Linked DNA regions of Sporosarcina pasteurii. The protein of the gene in region 1 interacts with the protein of each later gene in a pairwise test. Links are inferred from orthologs where the notes say so. Each region holds a gene or a part of one and is shown on either strand. Other genes may lie near its edges.

What was found.
Region 2: the proteins of topA (region 1) and AB1H92_RS11305 interact in binary tests that used the Escherichia coli proteins (3 or more experiments, as listed by UniProt). The link is inferred for Sporosarcina pasteurii from one-to-one orthologs.

What each region holds. Positions count from the first base shown.
Region 1 is NZ_CP160452.1:2,097,208-2,109,537, forward strand. What follows is about bases 8,588-11,510. They hold topA (type I DNA topoisomerase), read right to left. Parts: upstream 11,124-11,510; coding sequence 9,051-11,123; downstream 8,588-9,050. Other genes in these bases: xerC (tyrosine recombinase XerC), read right to left, coding at 8,588-8,611; dprA (DNA-processing protein DprA), read right to left, coding at 11,356-11,510. Outside these bases: flagellar assembly protein FliH, read right to left, coding at 1-608; flagellar motor switch protein FliG, read right to left, coding at 610-1,623; flagellar basal-body MS-ring/collar protein FliF, read right to left, coding at 1,638-3,224; flagellar hook-basal body complex protein FliE, read right to left, coding at 3,330-3,617; flagellar basal body rod protein FlgC, read right to left, coding at 3,661-4,122; flagellar basal body rod protein FlgB, read right to left, coding at 4,125-4,517; GTP-sensing pleiotropic transcriptional regulator CodY, read right to left, coding at 4,934-5,707; ATP-dependent protease ATPase subunit HslU, read right to left, coding at 5,796-7,196; ATP-dependent protease subunit HslV, read right to left, coding at 7,196-7,735; more of xerC, read right to left, coding at 7,748-8,587; more of dprA, read right to left, coding at 11,511-12,234; sucD (succinate--CoA ligase subunit alpha), read right to left, coding at 12,297-12,330. UniProt on the Escherichia coli protein: Releases the supercoiling and torsional tension of DNA, which is introduced during the DNA replication and transcription, by transiently cleaving and rejoining one strand of the DNA duplex.
Region 2 is NZ_CP160452.1:2,386,620-2,391,125, reverse strand. Bases 233-3,171 are described here. They hold AB1H92_RS11305 (YigZ family protein), read right to left. Parts: upstream 2,049-3,171; coding sequence 1,416-2,048; downstream 233-1,415. Other genes in these bases: AB1H92_RS11300 (sensor histidine kinase), read left to right, coding at 2,191-3,171; AB1H92_RS11310 (LCP family protein), read right to left, coding at 233-1,142. In the rest of the region: more of AB1H92_RS11310, read right to left, coding at 84-232; more of AB1H92_RS11300, read left to right, coding at 3,172-3,348; AB1H92_RS11295 (response regulator transcription factor), read left to right, coding at 3,370-4,050; AB1H92_RS11290 (DUF3225 domain-containing protein), read left to right, coding at 4,125-4,506.

The DNA.
Region 1 (12,330 bases):
GGCGGAAATATAGCTGCCAATTCTGAACGATTAGCTGAAACTACATCGTATTTGTCCACCGATACATACAGTTTGACTTCTTTCATTTCTCGAACTTCCATCAACGCTCTTTTGACAACAGATAAAAATTGTTTTTCATCTTCTTCTAGCTTTTCGTTTAGGATTCGCTCTGCAACCTTCATCGCTAACTCTAAAATGACTCTTTCTTGGCTCGCTTGGTACTCCTCTGCAATTTCTTTTGATTTTCGGGTTATCTCATTAGCCTGTTCAATCGCTGCTTTCATCTCCGCTAAAGCTTTATCGCGCCCTTCTGTAAAGCCAATTTGAAACCCTTCATCGTATGCCTGCTGTTCTAATTGCGCTCTTTCCTCTTTCCAAGCCGTTTGCATCGCCTCTATATCATCAGCGGCTGTTTGTCTCATGTGAAGAATAAGTTCTCTTTCCTCTTCAATCGACTGTTGTGCACTTTCTAATTGACGCTCTCGCTCTAGTAAAGCTAAGTCGATCGCCTTAGGTTCATCGCCATTTTCTTCTACAACCCTATTTAGATTCCGGATGGAAATTTGACGCGTTGGCACTTCAGCGTTCGCTTGATAGGATTTAAACACTTTAGACAATGATGTCGTCCCCTCCACCGCGTGCGATTATAATTTCACCTGAATCTTCGAGCCTTCGGATAATGCCAACAATTCTCGTTTGTGCTTCCTCTACATCTCGAAGTCGTACCGGTCCCATAATTTCAATTTCTTCCTTGAATGATTCAGCCATCCGAGCGGACATATTGCTGAATAAAACGTTTTGAACCTCTTCACTAGATACTTTAAGTGATAGAATAAGATCTTCATTTTCACATTCTCGAATAATTCTTTGAATAGAGCGGTTATCAAGTGTAACAATGTCCTCGAAGACAAACATACGCTTCTTAATTTCTTCTGCTAAGTCTGGATCTTGAATTTCTAACGCATCTAGAATTGTTTTTTCCGTTGCACGGTCTACACCATTTAGAACTTCGACTACAGCATCGACTCCGCCTGCTTCTGTATAATCTTGCGTAACTGTTGAAGAAAGTTTTCGTTCTAAAACCGCCTCAATTTCACTAATCACTTCAGGGGACGTTGAATCCATTGTCGCGATTCTTCTAGCGATATCTGCCTGTGTCTCTTGTGGTAATGAAGATAAAATCACCCCAGCTTGTTCCGCTTCTAAATAAGACAAGATGAGTGCAATCGTCTGTGGATGTTCGTTTTGAATGAAGTTAAGCAATTGGCTAGGATCCGCACGTCTCGCAAAGTCGAATGGTCGCACTTGTAAAGAGGATGTCAATCGGTTAATGATTGCTTGTGCATGATTTTTCCCAAGTGCTTTTTCAAGTACAGTTTTCGCATACCCAATTCCGCCTTGTGAAATATAATCTTGTGCGATGGCAATATTATGAAACTCTTCAATAATCTCTTCCTTCACAGAGGATTCAACTTTTTTCACACTCGAAATTTCAAGCGTCAAACGCTCAACTTCTTCCTCATTTAAATTTTTATAGACAGAAGCCGCTACTTCTGGCCCAAGAGAAATAAGGAGAAGAGCAGCTTTTTGCTTTCCAGTCATTCCTTTTTCTTTTCTTACCAATGCTGTTTCCTCCCTTAATCTTCCGCTATCCACGTGCGTAATAATTTTGCGAATTCCTCTGGTTTTTCTTTAGCCATTTTCTCAAGCTGTTTCCGACGTAGCGTACCTTCTGTTTCTTGTTCCTCATTAATATCTTCAATATGTAACACTTTTTCTTGTTCTTCGATGACCTCTTCCACTTCCGCCTTTTCTGCGGCACGACGACTACGCACAAACAAGATCACCAATATGATGATTATGAAGAGCAATGCGCCTCCAGCTATATAAATCCATAGCGGAACTTGAACGCTTGGCGTATCGAATACGGTTACTCTTCCGTTGAACGGCTGTACCGATACGGCGATTTTTTCATTAATCTCATTGTTTGTAAGTTCTCCTGCTGCTTCTTTATCGATAGAAGTACGAATGATTGTTGCTAAAATTTGTTCGATGTCATCTTGTAAACCGACTGGCATAGATGCCATATCTTCGGCGACTGGCGGCTCAACCATTACTTGAATGCCAATATCCCGAATTTTATATGGACTTTCAACGATTTCTTTTCGTATCCTATTCACTTCATGATTAACGGTCTCTTCAATCCGCTCATAATCCCCATTTGAACCATTAACAAATTCCGTATAATTGTCAGTCGAGTTATCCATAGGAGGTTCTCCTCCTGCAACTGGCGCATTCCCTGTAAATGATTCAGTAATTCTTTGAACACTTAGGGCAATGCCTTCCATACTTTCAACATCTACTGGCGTAACTAACGATTCCTCCCGGTTTTCAAGTTTGAAATCGATATCTGTCGTGACTGAAACGATGACTTTGTCTTGTCCCATCATTGTGCCAAGCATCATTTGAACTTGTCGTTGCAAATCTCTTTCAATCGACTTTTTTACAGCGATTTGATCCGCAAGGCTTGTTCCGAATTGTTCTTTTTCCGTTTTTAAGTCGAAATACTCAAAGTATTGGTTTGTAATTTCAATGTCTTCTTTAGATAGATTAGGAATGCTTTTAGAAACCAAATTGTAAAGTGCGTTAATTTGTGAATCGCTAAATTGATGTCCAGGATTTGTATTCAATACAATTGCTGCACTTGCGCGCTGACTATTATCGTTTAGAAAGATATTTTCACTCGGCAACGTCAACATTACTTTTGCATCTTTTACACCTTCAATACCTTTCATTAGGTTCGCTAATTCAGTTTGCATCGATGCAAGCTTAATGACATTGAACTCATTATCCGTCATACCAAATCCTGCATTGTTTGAGAAAAAGGAGTAGTCTATCGTACCCGAGTTCGGATAGCCTTCAGCAGCAAGCGTGACTAATAAATCATCCACACGTTCTTTTGGTACTAAAATCGACGTTCCACCAGGAGCAATTTGACTTTGAACGCCGAGCATATCTAACTGTTCTTTAATTCGACCAATTTCCGCTGTTGATACATCTGTATAAAGCGGGACATACTCCGTTCTAGAGAGGAAAAAGGTTATTGTAGCTGCGATGATAATGATCGCTAATAAAGAGGCGCCATATGTAGTTTTCTGTTTTTTAGTGCGACTGGACCAAAATGTTTGTAGTTCATTTTTGGTTTTCGCAAGTCTTTCATTCATCTTAATCCCCCGGTCCACATACATCTTTCAAGTAAAATAAAAAAACTCTTTTACTAGTTGAACTGTCTAGTAACAAACATTCTTTCAGATAAATATTCTTATAGATTAGACTGGCATCCGGATGATTTCTTGATAGGCTTCTACTACTTTATTCCTTACTTCCATCGTTGCATTTAAAGTTATCGAAGCTTTTTGTGCAGCTATCATCACTTCATGTAGGTCAACATGCTCACCTTGTACTAATTTTCGAGTTAATAGATCTGAATTAATTTGCTGTACATTCGTATTGTTAATTGCCTCTTTCAAGAAACTACCAAAACTTTGCTGCGCTTCATAAGAAGTTGGTTTCGCATTGTTTTGAACACCTGGCAAAGTTGCAGTAGGCGCTTTCATTAATACTGATTGTATATTCACACAGATACCTCCCTAACGTTTGTTACTTACCGATTTCTAATGCTTTCATAAGCATTGATTTATTGGCGTTAAATACCGTAACGTTCGCTTCATAAGAACGTGTAGCCGACATTAAATTCACCATTTCCCTCAGGGGGTCAACATTTGGCATTTGTACGTATCCTTGTGCATTCGCATCCGGATGTGATGGATCGTAAACAGATTTAAACGGCGTCTCTGTATCTTCAGATACCCTTGAAACTCGAACACCATTCCCAACGTCACCTGAACGATTCTTCCCAATCGCCATTTGAAGCATAGAAGAAAATTGTGTTCCCTTTGGCTCGAGAGTTACCGTTTTTCTACGATAGGGTTGCCATTCGCCATCCACTATCCGACTTCGAGTTGTATCCACGTTTGCCAAATTCGATGAGATGACATCCATACGTAAGCGCTGTGCAGTTAAAGCAGATGCCGTCGTATTTAGGCTGTGAAATATCCCCAACGTTAGCGTCCTCCTTTAATCACATTTTGTAATGTGTTGAATTTTCCATTCAGCCGGTCTACTAATGCATGATAATATATTTGGTTTTCAGCAAGGTCAGCTTGCTCTTTATCCATATCCACACCATTACCGTCATGCCTATAACGAAAGTTCGAATAGTCAAAAACGCCAGGTTGAACATTTCGTTTTGGAAAGTCAATATGTCGATGGTCTGTTTTATACGCCCTAAGCTCTTTCATTTGAGCATTGTCGAAAAAGTCTTTGAAGCTAACATTCTTTGCTTTATAGTTCGGAGTATCAACATTCGCGATATTTTGGGAAATAACCTTCCCTTTAGTCGCAGAGTAATTAAGTCCCTGCTCCAATGAAGATATCATATGCCCAAACAACTTCATATCGTCCCCTCCTGTTCTTCCTTTGCTTAGAGTAGATTTCTTATGACTTATCTCTTACTAAGATATGTTAATTATAGCTTATTATGTCGATATTTGCTAGATGAATAGGTGACAATTAACTAGTGCTAAACCGCCTTTTTATTACTGTTTACACGGAGATTTTATGGTCGTTATGTACTTTTTACCTATTTCACCAAAAGATTATCAGTTATCAGTATTTACAAATAGCTTTATTGATTAATTTGTGCATTTATCCCAACAAATATTGCTCTTCTTTGTTACTTTTGCATCTCTTAAACCCGCAAATACATATATGTCGTTTTTCTTATAATGCCTCTTTTTCTACATACACCTTCAAAATTCGACAAAAAACGCTTCCTCCAACTTATGGAAGAAGCGTTTTGACTCACTTAGCATTATTTTTGCTTTTCAAGTTCAGCAAGGAATTTATTGTTTAATACTTTAATGTACGTACCTTTCATTCCTAATGAACGGGATTCAATAACACCAGCACTTTCTAGTTTACGCAGCGCGTTTACAATAACTGAGCGCGTGATTCCTACACGGTCAGCAATTTTAGATGCAACGAGTAATCCTTCTTCGCCATCAAGTTCTTTAAAGATGTGCTCAATTGCTTCATGCTCACTGTAAGACAATGAGTTAATTGCCATTTGAACAACTGCTTTACTACGTGCTTCAAGTTCAATTTCCTCAGATTTTTCACGTAAAATTTCCATGCCGACAACTGTCGCACCGTATTCAGCAAGAATTAAATCATCATCATTAAACTCCTCTTTCATTCTTGCTAGAAGAAGTGTTCCTAAGCGCTCACCGCCACCCATAATTGGAACAATTGTCGTTAATCCTTCTTTGAATAACTCTTTGTTCTCCACTGGGAACGCAGTGTATGAGCTTTCAACATCTAAGTTTGAAGAAGTTTCTCTAACTTCAAAAAGCTTTTGAGTATATTCTGCTGGGAATTGACGATTTTCAAACATTTCTTTCATACGATCGTTTTCAATTTGTTGGTGGATTTCAAATCCTAATAGTTTACCTCTTCTACTTACGATAAATACGTTTGATTCAATAACTGAACTTAGTTTTTCAGCCATTTCCTTGAAGTTGACTGCTTCTCCACCTGATTCTTGTAGCATTGCGTTAATTTTACGCGTTTTTATTAATAAAGACATACGTTTTCTTCCTCCTCAAATTAATTACACACATTGTTATTGAATATTCTAAAGGTTTATAATCATTAAATAAACTAATAAGGTCGATTTACAGGATAAATTGTGACAGATCTTTGTTTTTTGCAATATCCTGTAGTTTTTCATCGACATATGCTGGGGTTATTTTGATTGTTGCAGGTCCTATATCCGCCGCTTCATAAGATAACTCTTCCAGCAATTTCTCCATAATCGTATGAAGTCGACGTGCACCAATGTTCTCAGTATTATCATTTACTTCAAAAGCAATCTCCGCTATTTTAGTTATTGCCTCTTCTGTAAAATCTAAAACAACATTTTCAGTTTTTAACATTTTTTCATATTGTCGAATTAGAGAGAAATCCGGTTCTTTCAAAATACGTTCAAAATCTCCCCTCGATAATTTGTCTAATTCAACTCGAATCGGAAATCGTCCTTGCAACTCAGGAATAATATCCGATGGTTTAGCAATATGAAATGCTCCCGCAGCAATAAAGAGAATAAAGTCCGTCTTCACAGCCCCATATTTCGTTGTGACTGTTGAACCCTCGACAATCGGTAATATATCCCTTTGTACACCTTCACGGGATACATCAGCCGAGGCGCCACTTCCTTCGCTTCGGGCAATTTTATCCATTTCATCGAGAAATATAATCCCAGATTGCTCAGTTAACTCAATTCCATGTCTGGCAATTTCATCATGGTCGATTAACTTATCTGCCTCTTCCGCTTCAAGTACGAGACGTGCATCCTTTACTTTCATTTTGCGCTTGGTTTTCCTTTTCGGCATTAGAGACGACAATGCATCCTGCATATTCGCCCCCATTTGTTCCATGCCAGAACCTTGGAAAGCATCATAAAGTGAAGGTTGTTGCTCCGTTAATTCAACTGTTACTTCGTGTTCTTCTAACTCTCCCGCCGCTAAACTTCTAGCAACGTCAGAACGCTTCCGTCTAATTTCTGCTTCTTTTACATGGTCAGTTTCATCAACTTCTTGCTTTTGACCAAAAAGCATTTCAAATGGATTTTGCCCACTACTTTGCTTTTTCATTTCAGGTACAAGCAGTTTGACTAATTTTTCATTCGCAAGTTTTGTTGCTTGCTCACGAACTTCTTCACGTTTTTCTGCCCGAACGATACGAACACCCGCTTCTGTTAAATCTCTTATCATGGATTCAACGTCACGGCCAACGTAACCGACTTCAGTAAACTTCGTCGCTTCTACTTTTAAAAAAGGTGCATTGACTAACTTGGCAATTCTTCTTGCAATTTCAGTCTTCCCCACACCAGTCGGACCAATCATCAGAATGTTTTTTGGAATAATTTCATTCTTTTCCTCGTCGGACAACAAACTTCTTCTATATCGATTACGAATTGCTACCGCAACAGCACGCTTTGCATTATTTTGCCCAATAATATAACGATCTAAATGTGCTGTAAGTTCCTTAGGAGTTAATTCCTTTCGATTTGCCATTAAAGTACCTCCACAATAATCTGATCATTTGTATAGACACATATTTCTGCAGCTGTTTCAAGGGCTGCTTTCGCGATTTGCTCAGCTGTTAATGAATGACCGCTATACTTCTTCAGCGCACGACCAGCAGCAAGCGCATAATGCCCGCCCGACCCAATTGCAAGGATTCCATCGTCAGGTTCAATGACTTCTCCTGTTCCGGATACTAACAGCAATTCTTTTTCGTCCATAACGAGTAACATCGCTTCAAGTTTACGAAGCATTCTGTCACCGCGCCATTGCTTCGCTAGTTCAACAGCTGCTCTTTGTAAGTTCCCATTATACTCCGTCAATTTACCTTCAAATAAATCAAATAAAGTAAATGCATCCGCAACAGAACCAGCAAAACCAGCCAGAACTTTTCCACCAAATATTTTGCGGACTTTCTTAGCGGTATGTTTCATCACGACCGCGTTGCCTACAGTTACTTGGCCATCGCCTGACATGGCACATTCACCGTTATGGCGTATTGCAAATATCGTAGTTGCATGGAATTCCATTTTATTAGCCTCCTATGCTCTCGGGTGAGTATTCATATATGTTTTTCTTAAATGTTCTTTCGTTATATGTGTATATACTTGCGTCGAAGAAAGATGGGAATGCCCTAAAAGTTCTTGCACCGACCTCATGTCAGCACCATTCGCAAGAAGGTGGGTTGCGAATGTATGACGTAACATATGTGGATAGATTTTCGAATGCAGTGACGCACGTTCCATTATTGAAGTTAGGATATGCCGAACACCTCGATCAGTTAAAGGGTTCCCACGTAAATTCACAAATAACCTATCATGTTCTTGCCGCTTCATAAGCTGGGAACGACTCTGTTCTTGATAAATGAAAAGGGCCTCTTTAGCAAAGCTACCGAATGGGATATAACGTTCTTTTCTTCCTTTTCCCATTACCTTTACAATTCCTAACTCGTTATCAACATCGCCAATTTTAAGCGATGTAAGTTCACTCACACGCATGCCAGTCGCATAAAGCAGCTCTAAAATCGCATAATCACGTAATGATTTTGCATCAGTACCTTCACACGCCGCAAATAACATTTCCATTTCCCGCTCATAAAAAAACGCAGGTAATTTTTCTTGCTTTTTAGGGTGATGAAGTGATGAAAACGCGTGATCATTTACACCATAACGGGCGTTAGCAAATTTAAAAAATGAACGAACCGAGGAAATCTTTCTCGAGATAGATGTTCTAGCTAAACCATTGTTATATAAGGTCGTTGCATAAAGTCGTGCTTCTGTATACGTAACTTCGTTTAAATCACGAATCCCTTCTACCGTTAGAAAAGTAAGGAATTCATCGATATCAGTCGCATATTCAGTAGCAGTGTTAGATGAATAATTACGTTCAAGCTGTATGTACATCATATATTCTTCACGAACTACTGAGGGTTTGACTCCCACGTCATTCACTCCTTGTGAAAACCTTAATAATTATAACAAAATAGTATTACATTTGCATAGTTCAAAGCTTTAAAAAACTTATTCATAACATTACATCATGTATGATACTAGAAACCTCTTCCGAGAAGATGCAGATTAGTTTTTATATTCGGAAGTCGCCACAGTTCACTATACAATAAATGTTCAATAAACATCAACTATAAACAATTTGAGTTTAGCTATTTTTTACTTTGTATACATACTTCTTATAAATTAGGGAATCATTGATAACTACTATCATCAATTTCAATTACGCTTTACTTGTGACACGTCAATGCCTGTCGAGGCTAAACGGCGCCCAACGCTTTTGCTTATTTCCCGCACAAAAAAGAGGAGCCATAGCCCCTCGTCTTGATAGCCAAATTTACTGTATATCTTCTTTATATTCACATTCTGTACATTGAATTCGAACGCCTTTTTTGGATTTCTTTTCCACAAGTGTACTGTCACATTTTGGACAAGGTCTTGCAACCGGCTTATCCCAGGAGACGTATTCACACTCTGGATATTGGTCACAACCGAAAAAGACACGTCTTGTTTTACTTTTACGTTCAACAACTTGTCCTTCTTTACATGTCGGACAAGTGACACCAATCGGCTTCATAATTGCTTTCGTGTTACGACAGTCCGGGAAGCCTGAACATGCCATAAACTTTCCATAACGGCCAAGTTTATAAACCATTGGTTCGCCGCACTTCTCACAATCTTCTCCAGCTGGTTCGTCTTTTATTTCGATTTTCTCCATTTCAGCATCTGCAAACTCAACATGCTTTTCAAAATCTTTATAAAAATTATCGAGAACCTTAATCCATTTTTTCTTACCTTCTTCAATATCATCAAGTTCTTTTTCCATTTGAGCGGTAAACTCTACGTCGATAATATCCGGGAAGAATTCATTGACTGCATTGTGCACAATCGTTCCTAATTCTGTTGGGATGAATCTTCTTGCATCAAGTGTAACATACCCTCTACGTTGAATTGTGTCAAGCGTAGGCGCAAAAGTGGAAGGACGACCTATCCCTAACTCTTCAAGCGTACGTACCAGTCTTGCTTCAGTATATCTCGGTGGCGGCTGCGTAAAGTGTTGTTTCGGATCTATCTCTTCAAACTTTAAATGTTGCCCCTTTTCAAGAGGAGGTAAAATGCGATCTTTTTCTTCTTTATTATCATCATCGCCTTCTACATACACTTTCATAAATCCATCAAACTTCACTTGTGACCCTGTTGCTCTGAATTTCACATCGCCATTCACCAGGTCAACTCTCACAGTGTCTAAGACTGCTGGCGCCATCTGACTTGCGACTAATCGCTCCCATATCAATTTATACAATCGATACTGATCACGCGATAGAAACGCCTTCATTGCCGCAGGAGGACGCATTACAGACGTCGGACGGATTGCTTCGTGTGCATCCTGTGCACTCGTATTCTTTTTCGCCGTTTTATTTGGATTCGCTGATAAATATTCCTTGCCGTACGTCTTTTCGATGAAAGCAATCGACTCTTCTTTTGCACTATCTGCAATTCTAGTTGAATCGGTCCTCATATACGTAATGAGTCCGACAGTTTCTTTGTCAATCGTTATTCCTTCGTATAACTGCTGGGCAATCATCATTGTTTTACGAGCTCGGAAGTTTAATTTACGTGCAGCTTCTTGTTGAAGTGATGACGTCGTAAATGGCAATGCGGGATTTCTTTTTCTTTCCCTCTTAACTACATCGTGAACTTCAAAGCTCTCTCCTTGTAGTTGGCCAAGTACAGCGTCTACTTCTTCTTTATTCGCTAAGCCTAACTTCTTTTTCATATTGCCATGATAGGCTGCCTCAAATTTGGACCGCCCTTTTTTAAACTGCGCACTTATACTCCAGTATTCTTCGGGTTCAAAAGCGTTTATCTCATTTTCACGATCAATAATGAGTCGCAATGCTACAGATTGAACACGTCCAGCCGATAGACCTTTCTTTACTTTCTTCCATAATATCGGGCTAATATTATACCCAACTAAACGGTCAAGAATTCTACGTGCTTGCTGTGAGTCAACAAGATCCATATCAATCGGTCGCGGATTTTTAAATGATTCTTTAATTGCATCTTTTGTAATTTCATTAAAAACAACACGGCAATTTGATTCAATATCAACGCCTAGTTGAAATGCTAAATGCCAAGCAATTGCTTCCCCTTCTCTGTCGGGGTCAGCTGCAAGATAAATTTTCTTAACTTTTTTTGCATCTTTCTTTAATTCTTGAAGTATCGGGCCTTTTCCTCGGATCGTTATATATTTCGGTTCATAATCATTTTCAGTGTCGACCCCCATTTGACTTTTAGGAAGGTCTCTTAAATGTCCTAATGATGCCCTAACTATATACTTCTTCCCTAAATAGCGTTCAATTGTTTTCGCTTTTGCAGGGGACTCTACTATTACTAAATAATCTGCCATAAATTTTGCCTCCTTCAATAGAGGTTTCATTGTTCTTGCTAAAAACAATACCTGTTGCAAAATGTATAACAGATTTTCATAAAAAGCAAATTTTCTAGTTAAATTAATTGAAAATAGTTAGTCTGAACAGATATATGCTAGAAAAGCTGTGTGTGTTTCCGAGCGATAAATTTAGGAAAGTCACTACTCAAGACGTTCACCTTCCCTTAAATTATGCATGAAGAAAATGATTCTACCTTAAGGCTTCAATCACTTGATAACCATTAGATAATGGTTCAGCGCCCTCACTAATCATATTATTTGGCCCTTCCGATAATCGAGAAGTAATTGGGCCAGGAACGGCATATACATCTTTACCGTGCTCCAAAGCATGTTCAACCGTACTCATCGTTCCACTTTTCTTTGCTGCTTCTGTGACGATAATCGCATTTGCTAATCCGCTAATAATTCGATTTCTCATTGGAAAAGTCCATCTTTCTGGCCTGACATAAGGTGGATATTCTGTAACTAATAAATGATTTTTCCCTATTTCATCTTTTAAAGCACTATTTTCTTTTGGATATATATGAAATAGTCCATGACCAAGCACAGCAATTGTCTTGCCACCATATTTTATAGCAGACTGGTGTGCAAATGTGTCTGCCCCACTAGCCAATCCAGAAACGATGATCACATTATTTTTTACTAAAGGAGGGACAATAAAAGTTAAAGATTTTTCCGAATAAAACGTCGCTTTTCTTGAACCTATAATCGAAACCTTCATTTTTTCAGCCAATAACTGGGCGTCACCTTGTACGTATAACACGGCCGGCGGATCAAACATTGTTAATAAACTTTTAGGATATAAGGGATTTGTGAAAGGGATGGGGATAATGCCATAAGAATCATATAACTCTTCAAAAGGGAGTGCGGAGTTTACAACTACACTCGCATTTATTTTACTAGCTTTCTTCGGTGTTACATTGAGAATAAACGCTAGTTTTTCAGTTGGAAATGTTAAATACTGCATAAGCTCTGGGTCTACTTCATATAACCTCGTAAACCGATTGGCAGGGACAGGGAAAACGTAATGAAGTGCCAATAATCTTTTTTCAACTTCCGATAAATTCATTGACATTCCTCCTTACGAGAAAAAAGCACAGCGTATTATCAGAATACGCTGTACTATTTATTTTAATGGGTTTTACACTTTTCGTAAAGACCTTTT
Region 2 (4,506 bases), 280 kb from region 1 along the record:
TTTTTTGCAAATTTGTTTTTAAAAAAACTGCATCTCGACTGTTAGTTAAATCAACAGGTCAAGATGCAGTTTTATTTTGGGTTTTATTCATCCGTGTAAACAGATTCATCCGCAGATTCATTTTGGTCATTAATTTCGACACCTTTGTCTGTCAACGTTCTTGAGTACGGAGATAATTCGAGGTGAGTTTGAAGTTCGAATTTAACATTCTCTAATTCTTCTTCATCGAGCATCCAATAATAAATGCCTGTTGTCATATCATCTGTACCATCTAAGTTGATAGCCGTTACTTCAGGCATACCGCCTTTGGCGTATTCCAAAAAGGATTTCATTTCATTATAAGTCATATTAGTTTTCATATTGTCGCCGATTGCATCAATAACGTCACCATATTTCGTAATCGATTGAACTGAGAAGGCTTTATTCATAATCGCTTGTAAAATCATTTGTTGACGTTTGCCTCGCTCAACGTCGCTATCTAGTTTTCGTGTTCGAGCAAGTGCAAGTGCATGTTTACCGTCTAAGTGTTGAAGTCCTTTTTTAAGCTCGATGGTACGGCGATCATTTTCGTCTAATTCGACGCGATCATATGGGACTTCAGCTTTTATGCCTCCAAGTGCATCGACAACTTCGATAAAGGCATTGAAATTCATCTTTACATAATAGTCAATTGGAATATCAAGGAACCCTTCCACTGCGTCAATTGTTCCTTTCGTTCCGCCAAATGCATGTGCATGGGTGATTTTGTCTTGACGTCCTCGACTTGGGACATAAACGTATGAATCACGTGGAATGCTGAGTAGTTTTACAGTCTTTTCTTTATTATTTAAAGTGGCGACGAGGAGTGCATCTGATCTAGCATTGCCACTATCTTTTCGCTTGTCACTATCATCAACGCCTATGAAAAGGATAGAAACATTGTCTTTAAGGGGTTCAACCGCTTCATCGCGTAGCTCAGATTTAGCTCTGTCACCTAGTGCTTCATAGGCCCGTTTTGCAGCGTCAGTTGCTTTTTTCTGTAAAAAGACTCCGTAGCCAACAACAAAAGTAAATGCTATAAGGGCGACAAGTAGTGATATTTTAATAGTAAGTCGTTTACCAGATCGTTTTCGGGATATCTGTTTATATTCTTGTCTTCTCATTCTAATTCCTCCGAATTTAGTATATGGACCATCTATATTGGTCACAATAGGAGTAAAAAGCTATTGTAAGAGTTAATGGCTGCGAACAAATCTAATGAGATTGCATCTGAAAATGAATTCTTTTAGTAAATTTATAAGGTATGCTTACTAAGAGGGAATCATTTTCTTTCAAATCCAAGCAAAAATCAGTATGTTCGACATATTATGCTGAAAATTTTACAACGATAGATAACTCGACTTAGTATACTACTTTTCGTTCTATAAGTAAATGTATTAAAGGTTAAATTCAAGGAACTCTTGACCAACGGATGTGATATCGCTCTGTCCGTTTGTTAATTCAGTCACCCATTCAGTAAACGTAGCTACTTCTGATACAGGCACATATAAGTATACTTCTACATCTTCTGTATAGGTAATTTCTTTAAGTGGGTAAGGGGATTGCCTCACTTCATTTTCAACTTTTCCGAGCCAAGTGTAGTCAATTGTTACTTTCATAAGGTGATGAAGCCTACGTTCAACGATCCCCGTAGCCGCAATCCCTTCTGTCGTTGCTCTGCCATATGCACGAATGAGTCCGCCGCCACCTAACTTAATGCCACCAAAATAACGAGTGACAACGACGGTTGTATCCTTAAGATTTTGTTTTTTCAAGACCTCAAGCATAGGAACACCTGCAGTACCGGAAGGCTCTCCGTCATCATTTGCCTTCTGTATTTCATCATGTTCTCCGATTAGATAAGCTGAACAATTATGGGTTGCAGTATGATGCATCTTTTTAATTTCGTTGATAAAATCAATTGCTTCTGCCTCGGTTTCTGTACGCTTTACATAAGTAATAAATCTTGATTTTTGTATGATATATTCGCTTTCTCCGTAATGATTAACAGTACGATAATCTGAACGCATTTGTAACGCCTCCACTACTTGTAATACAAACTTAATATTCATTTGCTATACTAATGATATAATATATAAGGTGCCTGTGGAACTCATAACGCCTGTAATCTTTTTAATCATAAGGATTTCTATGTAAAATGGAGTGAATACGTTGAATAATGAACCGATTGATATAAAGACACTTGAAACCATTTTTAATAGTATGGTCCGTACGATGAATCAATCCAAAAATGATATTTATGCAATTAGTGAACAGAGCAGGCAAAACTATGAACAAATGAAAGCAGAACTTGAAAAAGTGAAACAGGATATTTGTTTATTAATCAAAAATAATGATTTGTTGGAAACGAAAAGTCGTCAATCACGTCGTAGGCTTGCTGAAGTGTCGAAGAATTTCCAGTTGTATTCAGAAGTAGAAGTGAGAGAGGCTTATGAAGCTGCGAATAATTTGCATCTTAAGTTATCGATGAATGAAATGGAAGAGAAACAATTACGTAAAAGACGAGATGAACTAGAACGTCGTCTCGAAGGATTAATGGAAACGATTGAACGAGCAGAACAACTTGTGACTCAAGTTGCTACAGTTATCAATTATTTGACATCCGATTTGAAGAACGTTGGTACAGCGCTTGAGGATGCGAAGCAAAAGCAAGAGTTTTCGATTCGTATTATCGAAGCGCAAGAAGAGGAACGTAAAAGGTTGTCGCGTGATATCCATGACGGACCCGCTCAAATGCTAGCGAATGTGCTGTTGCGAGCAGGGTTGGTTGAAAAGTTATTTAATGAAGAAGGAAAAACATCAGCCTTATCTGAATTAAAAACCTTAAGAATGAGTGTACGCGCGGCACTAATTGAAGTGAGACGAGTTATTTTTGACCTTCGTCCAATGGCTCTTGACGACCTAGGGGTTGGCCCCGCTTTAAAGAAATACCTTTCCAAAATTGAAGAATTTGAGAAGGATGTCGATATTCATATTCAAAGTATTGGAAACGAACGACGTTTTCATACTAATATTGAAGCCGCTGTCTTTAGACTTGTTCAAGAATCGGTATCAAATGCTTTAAAACATGGTAAACCGAGTAGTATTTGGGTGAAGGTAGAGTGGCTTCGAGATACACTTAATATCATCATTAAAGATAATGGAAAAGGGTTCGATATAAATAAAGTGAAAGAAAAGTCTTTCGGGTTAATCGGCATGCGTGAGCGTGTAGATTTACTAAAAGGCGTAATGAAAATAAATTCTACTATAGGTAAAGGGACACTAATTCTTTTTCAAATCCCGTTAAAAAATGAGGGGAATAAGAATTAATCTCGATTGGGAGGAAATAATATGCCAAAAACAAAAATCATCATCATAGACGACCATCAATTATTCCGTGAAGGCGTTAAACGAATCTTAGATTTTGAAGATTCATTTGAAGTTGTCGCAGAAGGAGACGACGGCATTGAAGTAGTTGGACTTTATGAACAATATCAACCAGATGTCATGCTGATGGATATTAATATGCCACGAATGAACGGTGTAGAAGCTACGGAAGCGCTTTTAAATGAATATCCTGATGCGAAAGTAATTATTCTCTCCATTCATGACGACGGTTCTTACGTAACGCATGCGCTTAAAACGGGTGCGTTAGGATATATGCTGAAAGAAATGGATGCAGGTGAAATTGTTGAGGCAATTAAAGTCGTTTCAGCAGGCGGTTCTTATCTACATCCAAAAGTGACACATAATCTTGTTGAAGAGTTCCGTAGATTAAGCGAACGTGAACATAAAGGTGCGTTCCAACAAAACGATATTCGTCGTCCGTATCATTTACTGACAAAGCGTGAAAGTGAAGTACTTCAATTGTTAACGGACGGACAAAGTAACCGGACGATAGGTGAAACTTTATTTATTTCAGAGAAAACTGTGAAAAACCACGTATCAAGTATTTTACAAAAAATGGGCGTCAACGACCGGACGCAAGCAGTTGTAACGGCTATTAAAAACGGTTGGGTTGAAGTAAAGTAATCATTTTGTCATAATTAAGAGGGCCATTCGCTTTGAGTGGCCCTTTTGGATGTTTAATAGGAGGAGCAATTCTTATGAAGAAAATACAATTAGTAGTGTTTATAATGACGATGCTTCTGATAGGTGCTTGCAGCAATGATGGGACGAATGAAGAAAATGAACAAAAACAGCAAGACGTGTCTGAAGAGTCAGTGGGATTTAGCTTAACAGGAGACTCGATTGAAGAAGCTAAAAATATTCCAAAAGAAGAGAAAGAACAAATTCTACTAGCTTTCGACACATATATTTCAACTTTTAATGAAAAAGATTTGGATGCTTATATGGAAACGCTATCAGAAAACACGAAGAGTTTTGATCTAGAAGAAGAGCGCGCACATACGCAGTCAATATTTAATGAGTACAACCTTGTACGTGAAGTTTCAGATGTAACGATTGTTAAATATGCAGAAGAGGAAG